DNA from 4 places in the Paenibacillus sp. HWE-109 genome. Region 1 is predicted to be linked to each of the others. Evidence: predicted binding sites of a transcription regulator. Region 1 holds the regulator's gene; each other region holds the start of a gene.

Region 1 (3,149 bases):
CAGGCGTCCATGCGGTCAACTGGGATGGATTTACGCAAATTATCATCATCCTGCTTTTGTCCCCTATCATTGCTTTTGGACTTGGTTATCTCATCATGGTGCTGATCAAATACATTGTCATCTGGTCGGGAAATACATCAAGATCCAAATTAAACCGGATGTTCCGTACGCTGCAAATTATTTCCGCGGGTCTGTTATCCTACTCCCATGGTGGAAATGACGCTCAAAAGGCAATGGGAATTATCGTCTTTGGTCTGGTGGCAGCTGGCGTACAAACTGATCTCAATGTCCCTCTCTGGGTAAAAATTTCCGCTGCCTTGGCGATGGGGCTTGGTACTTCCATCGGCGGATGGCGCATCATCAAAACGGTTTCCGGTAAAATAGTTAAAATTGAACCCATCAATGGCTTTGCATCCGATTTAACTTCATCCATTGTTATTCAATTCTCGACTTTCATCGGCAAACCCCTTTCCACAACACATGTCATTTCGTCCGCGATCATTGGGACAGGCAGTGTGCTGCGTTTCCATGATGTTCAGTGGGGCACGGTTGGGCGGATGCTTATAACATGGATCATCACCATTCCGATCAGCATCATTTTGGCCTTCTCGATTTACTTCGTCTTGTTTAGACTTATTTTTTAAAGTTCCAATCTTGTTCGAATAAGAAAACCGGCTTCGCCGCCCTGATAAATCAGCCTCTTCTTAGCGGCAAAACCTTGTAAGGGAACTAGAGGACGCTAATTAAGCAAAAAGTAGGGATGCGTGACTAATAGCGGAACTACAGGGTCTTATTTCCACGAAAACGTTGAAAATTCCCATGAAACGGCAAAATAGCGTACTGTAGTTCCCTCACCTTACCGAAAAATGACACTTTTGGCTAGAATAGCGCACCGTAGTTCCCTTACGTCCGCCGAGGCAGCTGGAGTAATTCCGCGTTCACTCCAAAACAAATAAATAAAAACCGTCAGGTACATCCTGACGGTTTTTCTATGTGTACATCTATGGGGGGCTACCCCGTCGCGCGTTTCCACCCTCACGCCTCACCTGTTCTATTTTGAGCTGCTGCTCTTGCTCCTGCTAATCCAAATAATACGCCAGGCTTTGCAGCTCCGTCGTGAAATCCGCGTAATGCACGCGCACTTCCGCGGGCACCTTGATGATCACAGGTGCAAAATTCAGGATCGCTTCAATGCCGCAGTCAACGAATTGATTGGCTACATTTTGAGCCTCGGCTGCCGGTACAGTAATAATCCCAATACGCACGCCCAACTGCGATAAAACACTCTTCATCTCGGACATCGGCTGGACGATCAAATTATTGATCATCTCCCCCGCTTTTTCAGGCATGGCATCGAACAAAGCGACTATTTTCATATCATTACGCAGATAAGTATTATAATTGCACAACGCACGGCCCAGATTACCCGCCCCGACAAGAGCTACTTGAATATGCCGGTCAAGCTTAAGAATTTGTCTAATCTTCTCGATCAAATAAGAGATGTCGTAGCCGATGCCTTTTTTCCCGAACTCTCCAAAATAAGCCAGATCTTTGCGAATTTGAGCAGGATTCAGATCCAGCTTTTGGCCCAAATCCTGCGAGGATACCGTCGACACATTTTTCATCGAAAGCTCATTCAAATACCGTAAATAAATGGGCAACCTGCGTACGACAGCCTCTGATATTTTCTGTGTTTTCATCTTTAGGCATCCCCCATCCCCATCCACTGCTCAATCCTTGGTAACATTTGTTCCGTCGTCATATGCTCTATCTTAGGCCCAGGCAGTGAGTAGAGGAAGTGTTTGCCATAGTAAGTATCGATGACGCGGGTATCGTAGATAATAACGATTCCTTTATCGGAAGCCCTTCTGACAAGCCGACCAAACCCTTGCTTGAAACGAATGACAGCCTGCGGCACCGAGAATTTCATAAACGGATTTTCATTCCGCTTCTTGATGTTCTCGCATTTTGCTTCGACCAACGGGTTGTTGGGCGGTTGGAACGGCAGTCGGATAATAGCCAAGCAGCTGAGCGCGTCTCCGGGAATATCGACACCCTCCCAGAACGAACTGGTGCCCAGTAGAACGCACATAGCATTATCTTGGAACATTCGGGTCAACTTGCTGCGGTTGCTGCTGTCAATGCCCTGTCCCAGCACGGTGATGCCGTATGGCTTGAGCAAGTCCTTCATACCTGCATAGATTTGCTTCAGCATCCGATTCGAGGTACACAGGATTAACATGCGTCCCTTCGTAACTTGCGCTACATCACTAAGTGATTGGATAAGGGCATTGATGAAGGCCGGATCTCCCGCACCTTTGATCGTTGGAAAATCACGCGGAATTACAACAAGCGCTTGTTCACGGTAATTGAAGGGCGAAGGCAACTGCACCGTTTTGAGCTTGCCTCTCTCTTCATCTTCCGGAATCGCCAAGCCTAATTGATCAGCGGAGTACTGAAAGGACTTATTCACGGATAAAGTCGCTGAGGTTAGGATAATACTATCTTTCGTTTCAAAAAAATGCTGCTGCAGCAGTCCGCTTACATCAATAGGTACGGAGTTCAACTGCAGTGACTTGGCTTTGGCATAGGTGCCGGCTTCCATCCAATAGACATAGCCTTCGTCAGCCATTTTCATGAAGAAGTGCAGCGCGTCGCGGTGTTCATACAGTTCCTTAACCGTACCGTTCAGGTCAGTCACAAGTCCTTGAACGCCAAGCACATCCTGCATCTCTTTGACTTCACTTAGCAATTTATCGAGTGTCCGCAGCAAATCGTTGGCATTCAGATAAATATTGTCTTCCATAATCACTAGCTCTCGCCAATTGTCCGGCAGCGTCTCTGGCTTCATCCGCAGAACATACTGCGAATTTTCCGTTTGGGAGGGGTCGCTGTTCGCAGCCAATAGTTCATATAGCGATTCGCTCAGTCGATCCCAATCCTCTTTGATTTTGATAATTTTAGGAAAGAGACCGTCTATCGTTTGACTCCAGACTGCTGCGCGTTCTGCATGCTCATCAGACTTCTGCAACCGAAACCGGAGCATCGGCAATTGACCACTGCGATTATCTTTGTACAGCCATAATAAGGAATGGTAGAAGGCCGAGGAATGAAGCTCAATACCCAGGTGTTTGCTCGCAACTTCTTCA
Region 2 (3,149 bases), 2.7 Mb from region 1:
GTAGCCGACTCGCTCAGCGCGATTAAGCATGCGAAGGTGCGCCCGGTTCGCAATGAACAAGGCATCGCCGTTGATTTTGAGATTGAGGGCGAGTACCCGCAGTACGGCAATAATGATGAGCGGGTAGATGCCATTGCTGTGCAATTGACGGAAACGTTCATGAATAAGATTAGGAAGCATACCACGTATCGGGGCGCGGTGCCAACAATGTCCGTTCTGACCATCACCTCGAATGTCGTATATGGCAAAAAGACAGGAAGCACACCGGATGGCCGCAAAGCCGGAGAGCCCTTTGCGCCAGGCGCCAATCCTATGCATGGCCGCGACCGGAAGGGAGCGTTAGCTTCACTCGCTTCCGTTGCCAAGCTGCCTTATGAACATTGCCTCGACGGGATATCCAATACGTTCTCTATCGTGCCGAAGGCACTTGGCCGGGAAGAGGAGACGCGCATTTCGAATCTAGTTGCTATGCTTGACGGCTATATGGCCAATCAAGGGCATCACTTGAATATTAATGTGTTTGATCGAGCGAAGCTGTTAGATGCTATGGAGCATCCGGAGTTGTATCCGCAATTGACGATTCGTGTCTCCGGGTATGCGGTAAACTTCATCAAGCTGACCAAGGAACAGCAGCTTGACGTGATACATCGTACCTTCCACGGCACGATGTAAGAATAGAGAGGGGGCAGACCAATGAAAGGACGCATACATTCCTTCGACACCTTCGGCACCGTTGACGGTCCGGGCATCCGCTTTGTGCTTTTCATGCAGGGCTGTGCGCTGCAGTGCCAGTACTGCCATAATCCGGATTCATGGGAAATGAATGCGGGCAGACCGATGGAGGTAGACGAGATTCTCCGGGAGATTGAACCCTACGTCGAGTACTACCACCGGTCGGGAGGCGGCATTACGGTAACAGGAGGGGAGCCGACTTTGCAGGCCCCCTTCCTGGCCCGTTTGTTTGCCGAATGCCGCAAGCGTTGGGGCTTGCATACCACCCTGGATACCAACGGGTTTTGTGAGCCGAGTCATGCGCAGGAGCTGCTGGACGTAACGGATTTAGTGCTGCTTGATCTGAAACAGATCAATCCAGAGACGCACATCGCGCTGACGGCGCAGCCTAATGATCGGATCAAGCGCTTTGGCCAATATCTGAGCGAGATAGGCAAACCTGTCTGGATTCGCCACGTACTTGTACCTGGTTGGACGGATGAGGCCAAGGATCTGCTTGAGCTTGGCAAGTTTATCGGCACTTTGCAAAACGTAAGTAAACTGGAACTACTGCCCTATCACAGAATGGGCGTTCATAAGTGGCAGCAAATGGGGAAAGAATATCCGCTCGAACAATGCCCTACGCCGACAGATCAACAAGTTGCCCGGGCGAGGGATCTAATTGAACAAGGTAGATTAAAAATAACCAGCAGCGCAGGATGAATTCCAGCACTACTGGTTATTTTTTAGGATGATTCATAGGAAGTACTCCTCTTGAAGGCCAACGTGCTGCAGATCGTTCGGTTCTTCCTGATCGTACAACCCAGCTGCTTTTTCCGCAAATACTTTGCCATACTCACAGCAGAAATCATCGCGCAAGGCTTCTAACTCTTCATTATGCAGGGTTGTCATAGAAATCACTCCTCTTCTTTGATGATTTAATTATATAACTTGCCAGAGTATATGTATGTGATAAATTTCACATGTGCTGTGTGATTTAGCGCACAGCGAGAAGTCAATTCTGCCGCTATACTGAAGATAGTGAAGGAAATGATGACTTTGGGAGGGACGCAGTATGGCAATACATGCCACTGGCTATGCTTCAGGGATTGCTTCTTCAAACCCAGACGAGCTTGCATATGCGACCGATCGATTAAGGGCAGAGCATGAGGAATTGAGAGATCAGCTAAGGCTGCTCGAAACGAGCGCCAAGGAAGTGATTCTGTCGGATGATTTGGTGAAGGGCATACAGCTTGTCCAAGAACTCAGAGATCGCACCCAGCGATTCGTTGAAGTGCTGAAACGGCATTCGGATTGGGAAGAGAAGGAATTGTTTCCGTTTCTGCTGACCTATTTTGATCGTCACTCGGGACCTTCTATCCTGCCTTCTTTCTGGGTATTGGAAAAAGATCATCAACTCGGTTTGTCGTTTATCGAATCTTTCCAGGAAGCTGTTTGCAAGGTATCACCTCTTGTTCCTAAGAAGCAACTAGCGGAGATCACATCGCATCTCGTTCAGGCGTGCTTGATATTAAACGACCACTTTACCATGGAGGAACAGCTAGTTTTTCCAATAACGGAGCAAGTAATGACAGATTTGGAGTCATTTTTTTGTTGAAATAGGACCGATGATGAATACCAAGGAGATGAGCGAAATGAGATTAATTATACATGGCAAAGATGTAACAGTGACTCCTTCCTTGCATGAATATGCGGAACGCAAATTGGGACGATTGGAATCCTGGTATGAAGAAGATTGCGACATGCATGTTACGCTGTCTGTGCAAGGCCACAAACAAGTTCATGCGGTAGAAGTCACAATCACCTGCCAAGGCGTTGTGCTTCGTGCAGAAGAAAAAAGCGAGGATATGTACGCATCGATCGATGGCGTCGCCGATAAATTAGAGAGACAGACGCGAAAGTTAAAGGACAAAATTAAGCATCGCATACGCCAACAAGGCGGGGTAAGAGAGATGTCTGGTCGGCTGGAAGGGGCGGACAGAGAGGACGATGCCCTCTTTGAAGTAGCCCGTGTGAAGATCGTTCCGAATAAGCCGGAAGATATCGATGAAGCCATTCTCCAAATGATGCTGTTGGATCACAGTTTCCACATGTTTTATAACCGGGATACCAATAAAACCGAACTTGTGTATCGTCGCCATGATGGCACATTCGGACTTATTACAACGGCATAGAGTAAGGGGCAGGGCAAGTGGCAGGGCTTGAGGCAAAGCTTGAGGCAAAGCAAATGCAAGAGCAAGAGGCAGGGCTTGAGGCAAATGCAAATGCAAGAGCAAGAGCAAGAGCAAGCGCAAGCGCAAGAGCAAAAGCAAGAGCAAGAGCAAGAGCAAATGCAAGAGCAAGAGCAAGAGCAAGCGCAAGAGCAAGAGCAAGAGCAAGAGCAAGAGCAAGAGGCAGGGGTGAATTAACCCCTTGCC
Region 3 (3,149 bases), 2.7 Mb from region 1:
TTGATACCTCCACTTTAGTCAAAAAGCAAACACCTGTAAGTGAAAAATGTCACACATCCGCAACCATTTCGCCACAAAAAAAACCTCTTCTTTCCTCCGAATTGCCGAAGTAGAAAGAACAGGTTTTTGACGATTGCATCGCGGGCGCAGATTGCCTCTTATCTCAATTTTGCTTTGAGATGGAAGCGTTCCAAGAGCTTATCGAACCATTTGTGCAGGTAAGGGAGTATCAGATGATCCACACCAAATTTCCCTGCATTTGCGCCTGCTGCTATGATGAAGAAACCGAGAAGCACTAACCATGGATTCGAGCTAACCGTACCAGCGAACATATACATGAAATTCATCAGTAAGCCGAAGAATACGGCTGCTGTAGTCAGCGCTCCGATCAGTAAACCGATACCGACCAAAAGCTCGCCCCAGGGAACTAAGACATTAAACCACCCGATATGGGGCAGCGCGAAATTTTTCAAGAAAGCCACATAGTTGGCATAAACCAGATCTGTCGTTCCACTCTCAAGAACCGGTTTGGCAATCGCGCCCTTCAAGTAGCCTGTTGCGTCGAAAGCTTTATCCCCCGTAATTTTGTGCCATCCCGCGACCGCCCATTCCCAACCCACATATAATCGAATGATCGTCAACAGGATCGCCGCATAATTGTTTCCTCTTAACCATTTCATCATCTGAACCATCTCCTTCGTATCTTATGACTTTATTATAGGACGGAGAAAATGAGTTGTATGTGAATTAAATCACAGTCTCACGAATTCTTCTTATTTATAATGAAGGATATATGGATCCAGTACGCAACCAAGGAGATGATTCTAATCATGAAAAAAGAAATCACCGTTCATTTCAAAGTCATCCATCACGATCGAAGTTCTCTGTTAAGGGGGATTATTTTCTTAGAGGAGAATCACCAGCCCACGATATCTGATTATGAACAATGCCTTCGCGCTTGTGGGCATGACGTCGTTCTGGAAGATCGAGAACACATCATATTCAGAGCTTCTACACCAAAAGAAAACTATATCATTCACATTCTAGAGGAAGAACAAGCTTCCATTAGAGATGTCATTGTCGAGAGTTTAGTTAGCAACCTCATTCGTTTGAAATAGTTTCTCCACTTGAAAAGGAGGCTGGCTCAACAGGTCGAACACCTGGCGAGCAGCCTCCTCTTTGTTGTTAACCAGCTAGCGCCGGTACACCAAACCATACATGACCGCAACGAACAGCGCGCCTCCCATTGAATTTCCTATATATACTGGGACAAAATTGTGCAAGTATTCCGTCCAGGTAGCCTGACCAGCAAAAATAGCGGCTGGAATGACGAACATATTGGCAACGACATGCTGAAATCCGATTGCGACAAAAGCCATCGTCGGAAACCAGATGCCCCATATTTTGCCCCCGCTATCCTCTGCGCCATACGAGAGCCACACAGCAAGGCCAACCAGCCAATTGCAACCGATACCGGATAGCAAAGCAACTAAGAAGGGCTCTTCGATCTTGGCATGGGCAATTTTCACTAATTTGGCTAAATAAATACCATGCTCGGTTAACCCGGCAAGATGTCCAAAAGCATATGCAATGAACAAAGCCCCAAGCAGATTGCCAACCGTAATAACCGCCCAGTTGCGGGCGATATCAACCAGCTTGACCCGCCTTGAGAGGAACGCCACAGGCACCGCCATCATATTCCCGGTTAGCAGTTCCCCACCTGCCAGCAGGGTAAGAATTAGTCCAAGCGGAAATACGCATGCCCCGATAAGATGACCAAAGTCGCTCCATGGCGCAGGAACTGCAGCGCTAACCCTGATGTACAACAGAAATCCCAGAGCGATATAAGCACCGCCCATAAATCCTAATACCAGTTGTCCGCGCAGAGGCAAGTGCACCTTCTTCTCTCCCGCTTCCACCGCTCGCTCCCAAATCTGTTCTGGCTTAACGAACCCCATATCCACACCTCCAGGCAAACTCCTTTTCCCTAGTGTAGAGGAAATGATGCGAAATTCATGTGAAAAACATCACATAAGTAGACAAAAAGTGACAGCGGCCAGTACCAGGACCATCGCATGAATGTCCCTGTACTAGCCGCTGTCACTTTCATCTAGCTATACGTGCAGTAAGCCCCTTGCTAGCATTGACTCAGCGAGCAGAACGGCACCTTTCCCTGCTCCCATCTTGGTATTATGGGAAACCAGCACATATTTCACACCGCCAAGCACGGGCTCCACTTCCAGCCGCCCCATGCTCGTGGTCATCCCGCCTCCGAGCTCGCGATCCAAGCGAGGTTGAGGTCGATAGGGATCATCGAAGACATGAATCATATGCTCGGGAGCTGAATGCAAAGAACTGCTTGCGAACGGATTATACCGTTGAATCGTTTCTTTAATCTCAGCTAAGCTTGCTTGTTTCTTCAGACCGACAAACACAGATTCTGTGTGGCCGTCCAACACATTTGCTCTCGTACATATACAATTTATGTTTATCTCAGCCGGAATAATAGCCCCATTCGAATACTCACCGAGTATCTTCAGAAGTTCCTTCCTGACTTTCCCCTCCTCATTGGGAATGTAGGGAATTATATTATCTAGAATATCTAGAGAGCGAACCCCTGGACTTCTTCCTGCACCGCTAAGCGATTGCATGGAAACCATCAGCACATTTTCAATCCCATAGTGCTCCTGCAATGGTTTTAACGTTATCGCCAGCCCAGTAACCGTACAATTGGGAACAGGCAGTACAAAACCCTTCCAGCCATGCTCCTGCTGCTGTTTACGAATTAATTCCGCATGATCATCATTGACACCAGTGATAAGAAGCGGCGTATCCTCGAAATAACGAAAAGCCGATGCCGTTGAGAAGGTTGGCGTCGTTTGGGCGAACCAAGGCTCTAACTCTTGGGCCAGATCCGATTCAATAGCTGTGAAAATGACATCAACCGAATCGGGGCGGAACTCCTTGGACGAGACCACCGGCACTTCCAGCATGTCGCTGGGAACCGGCGTATGCTGTGTCCATCTCGACGATCCATTCGCTTCCAGCAATGCTTCTCCATAATTTGCCAACGTTCTTGAGGTCACCATGATCACCACTTCAAAGTTCGGATGGTTGGATAGTGCCTGAACGAACTGCTGCCCTGCCAT
Region 4 (3,149 bases), 420 kb from region 1:
CTTTCACGCCGCCAGTCCAAATGATCGTGTTGGACTCGATGGTTTGACCGCTCTTCAGAGCAACCGTAGTTTTGGTAGCTTCTGTAATCGCTACGCCTGTCAAGAAAGTAACACCGCGCTTCTCAAGGCTAGTTACCGCGCGCTCAATCAAGACTGGAGGGAATACAGGAAGGATGGCAGGGCCAGCTTCTACACAGTAGATGGAAACATCGCTGAAATCGATGCCTTTGCTGCGGCAAACTTCAGGAAGCTTATCAGCGAATTCGCCTACAAGCTCAACGCCTGTTAGACCGCCGCCGCCAACAACGATCGTTGCATCTGCTTTGTTGCCGGAAGCTTTGTAAGCGTCCAGACGAGCTTCAACATGCTCGCGAATGCGGTTAGCATCTGCCGCGGATTTGAGGATCATGCTGTTCTCTTCGAGACCTGGGATACCGAAGTAGTTGGTTTCGCTGCCCAGTGCAACAACGAGCGTATCATACTTGTGAACAGCGCCGCTGCTTGTAAGTACTTGTTTGTCATTAGGTTTGATTTCTTTAATTGTGTCGACAACAACATTGACATCTTTGTCGCCCAGCAATTTTTGCAGAGGAAGAGCAACCGCTTGTTCTTTGATTGTGCCACCCGCCAAGCGGTGCAATTCAGTAATAATTTGGTGTGTTGAATAACGGTTGATGATCGTTATGTTGGCTTCTCCAGCCGTCAAATGTTTACGTGCAGTCAAAGCGGTAAGCAGACCGCCATAACCGCCGCCAAGAATAAGTATTTGTTTAGCCATCATTATCCATCCCTTACCCGTATTAGTTTTTGCGTTCGGAGAGCACGTTCAAGAATGCTTGAGCAAAACGAAGAGTCTTCTGCACTTCAGGATCTTTCAACATTTTTAGCATACCAAATAGACCGATTGTTGTTCCTGCTTCAGCTTGTGAACGTTCACCAGCTTCAATCGCTGCCGATGCGATGTCTTTCGCTTTGTCCTGAACAGGTTTGATGAATTCACCGAGACCTTGAGCAAAATCATTGATCAATACTTTGTCAGTAGCTACGCTTTGTGCGAAATCGTAGGCTTTTGTTAACACGGTCATCATTTCTACCATTTTGGGCAGGTTATCAACCAGCACTGTCAAAGATTGCTGCACCTCAGGCTTTAGCAATTGGTCGAGTACGTCTAATGATTTTGGTTCAGCAGCAAGTGTTGCTGCTACTTCTTGAACAGCAGATGTCTGTGACATATGAAAAATCCTCCTTTGCGGGTTAAAATAATCGGGTACTGTCACAATGTGTAAAAGCCGATACGATCTTTTACAATCGTTGTAACATTTTTCACATAGTAAAATGTTCATCAACATCGACACAATTGGATTTAAACCGTATCTAGATATTCTACACCTTTTGACAAAAAAATTAAAAAGAAAATATTGCAAATTCGTGAACATGAATCTAATATTTGTTTGTACGCTAATCTGAGATGTAAATAGGGTGTTAAAAGATAGCGAGTAGGAGATGTTATCAATAGGAGGGAAGTCCATTTGGAAGTATTTATTATTATTCTTATGCTGCTCGTTCTAATCGGAGTGTCGAATGTTGTACATCGCTTCGTGCCATTCATACCTATTCCACTGATCCAAATTGCGCTAGGCGCCTCTCTGGTGATGGTACCGCTCGGTATTCACTTGCATTTGGAGCCAGAATTGTTTTTCATCTTATTCATTGCCCCGCTTCTGTACAATGATGGCAAACATACGCCGCGGGATGAATTGTGGAGATTGCGAGCTCCTATATTGCTGTTGGCTGTGGGCTTGGTTTTCATTACTGTGCTCGTCGTTGGGTACAGTGTCCACTGGATGATACCTTCGATCCCGCTCGCGGCCGCTTTCGGATTAGCGGCTATCCTGTCTCCGACGGATGCAGTAGCTGTCAGTTCATTGGCTGGCCGTATCCATTTGCCGCGCAGCTTGAAACGGCTGCTCGAAGGGGAAGCTCTGATGAACGATGCTTCGGGTTTAGTTGCCTTTAAGTTCGCCATTGCGGCAGCGGTCACAGGTGTTTTTTCCTTTCCCAAGGCAAGCTTAAGCTTCTTCGTTATTTCCATCGGTGGTTTGATTATAGGAGCCTTGGTTGCATTCCTCATCATAGGTCTGCGACAGCTGCTGCGCCGGGCAGGTCTTGAGGATGAAACGATGCATATGCTGCTGCAAATTTTGACGCCATTCCTGCTTTATTTGATTGCTGAGGAGCTAGGGGTGTCGGGAATTCTCGCCGCGGTAGCAGGCGGACTGGTACATGCCATCGAGAATGAACGCATGGCATTTACGATGCCCAATCTCAAAAACGTCTCCAATCCGACATGGTCGGTCATTTTGTTTGTTCTGAATGGTCTTGTATTCGTCCTGCTCGGGCTGCAGATCCCAGGCGTATCCAACACAATCCTCATTGACCCGACTTTCAATAATTACAGAGTTATCGGTTATGCCATTCTTATTTATGCGATGTTATTGGTTCTTCGGTTTGGCTGGACGTTCCTATTCTCTAGAGGAGGGCGCTGGTTTGGGAACCAAAGCAAGGAAGTGCCTAGTCTGCGAATTCTGATGCTGACCGCCATATCGGGCGTACGCGGCGCAGTCACCTTAGCAGGTGCCTTTTCGATTCCGCTATTGCTGCAAAATGGCGAGCCCTTTCCGCAAAGAGATCTCATCCTATTCCTGGCATCATCCGTCATTCTGTTATCTTTGCTGACAGCCAGCATCGTGCTGCCGCTGCTGGCGAAGAAGAAAAGTACCGCTGATGATGCGGAGAAGGAACGTATCGAGCGAGAGTGGCAGATCGAGGTCATGGCTGCCGCTGTGAAGGCTCTTCAGGAGTCGAGCAATGAGAAGAATGAGTTCGCGGTTACAACGGTGATCAGCGATTACAAGATTATGATGCAGCAGCTCGGTCAAAAGGACAGCAAAGTAAATCGCCTGCCGCGTTACCAGCAGGAACAAGCAGGCATGCGTCTCATGGCGCTAGGGATTGAACGCAAATATGTGAACGATCAAGTGGAGAGCGGTCAGGTGAGTCGTGATCAGGCGAATTATTATTTGCAAATGCTGGAGCAAGTAGAACTTATTTTGGCCAACAAGCTGGATCTGGGTAAAGCCATTATGAAG

Evidence for each region. The regulator Rex, encoded in region 1, represses fermentation and respiration genes when NADH is low (regulators of the CRP and FNR family bind a similar motif). The targets are predictions, from matches to a motif close to TTGTGAAATATTTCACAA.
Region 2: the regulator Rex is predicted to act here: its motif matches at 1,679-1,696, upstream of LOZ80_RS28485 (hemerythrin domain-containing protein).
Region 3: the regulator Rex is predicted to act here: its motif matches at 2,016-2,033, upstream of LOZ80_RS28540 (formate/nitrite transporter family protein).
Region 4: the regulator Rex is predicted to act here: its motif matches at 1,312-1,329, upstream of LOZ80_RS19120 (helical membrane plugin domain-containing protein).

Annotation. Positions count from the first base shown of each region.
Region 1 is NZ_CP091881.1:4,008,578-4,011,726, forward strand. It holds gene LOZ80_RS17085 (inorganic phosphate transporter) at 1-644, shown strand, start outside; gene LOZ80_RS17090 (redox-sensing transcriptional repressor Rex) at 1,080-1,700, opposite strand; gene dinG (ATP-dependent DNA helicase DinG) at 1,703-3,149, opposite strand, start outside.
Region 2 is NZ_CP091881.1:6,697,968-6,701,116, reverse strand. It holds gene pflB (formate C-acetyltransferase) at 1-672, shown strand, start outside; gene pflA (pyruvate formate-lyase-activating protein) at 694-1,434, shown strand; gene LOZ80_RS28490 (hypothetical protein) at 1,468-1,623, opposite strand; gene LOZ80_RS28485 (hemerythrin domain-containing protein) at 1,787-2,329, shown strand; gene hpf (ribosome hibernation-promoting factor, HPF/YfiA family) at 2,367-2,906, shown strand; gene LOZ80_RS28475 (hypothetical protein) at 2,982-3,140, shown strand.
Region 3 is NZ_CP091881.1:6,708,438-6,711,586, forward strand. It holds gene LOZ80_RS28530 (DoxX family protein) at 159-683, opposite strand; gene LOZ80_RS28535 (hypothetical protein) at 831-1,118, shown strand; gene LOZ80_RS28540 (formate/nitrite transporter family protein) at 1,194-1,958, opposite strand; gene asd (aspartate-semialdehyde dehydrogenase) at 2,115-3,149, opposite strand, start outside.
Region 4 is NZ_CP091881.1:4,431,787-4,434,935, reverse strand. It holds gene LOZ80_RS19125 (NAD(P)/FAD-dependent oxidoreductase) at 1-778, opposite strand, end outside; gene LOZ80_RS19120 (helical membrane plugin domain-containing protein) at 801-1,232, opposite strand; gene LOZ80_RS19115 (Na+/H+ antiporter) at 1,530-3,149, shown strand, end outside.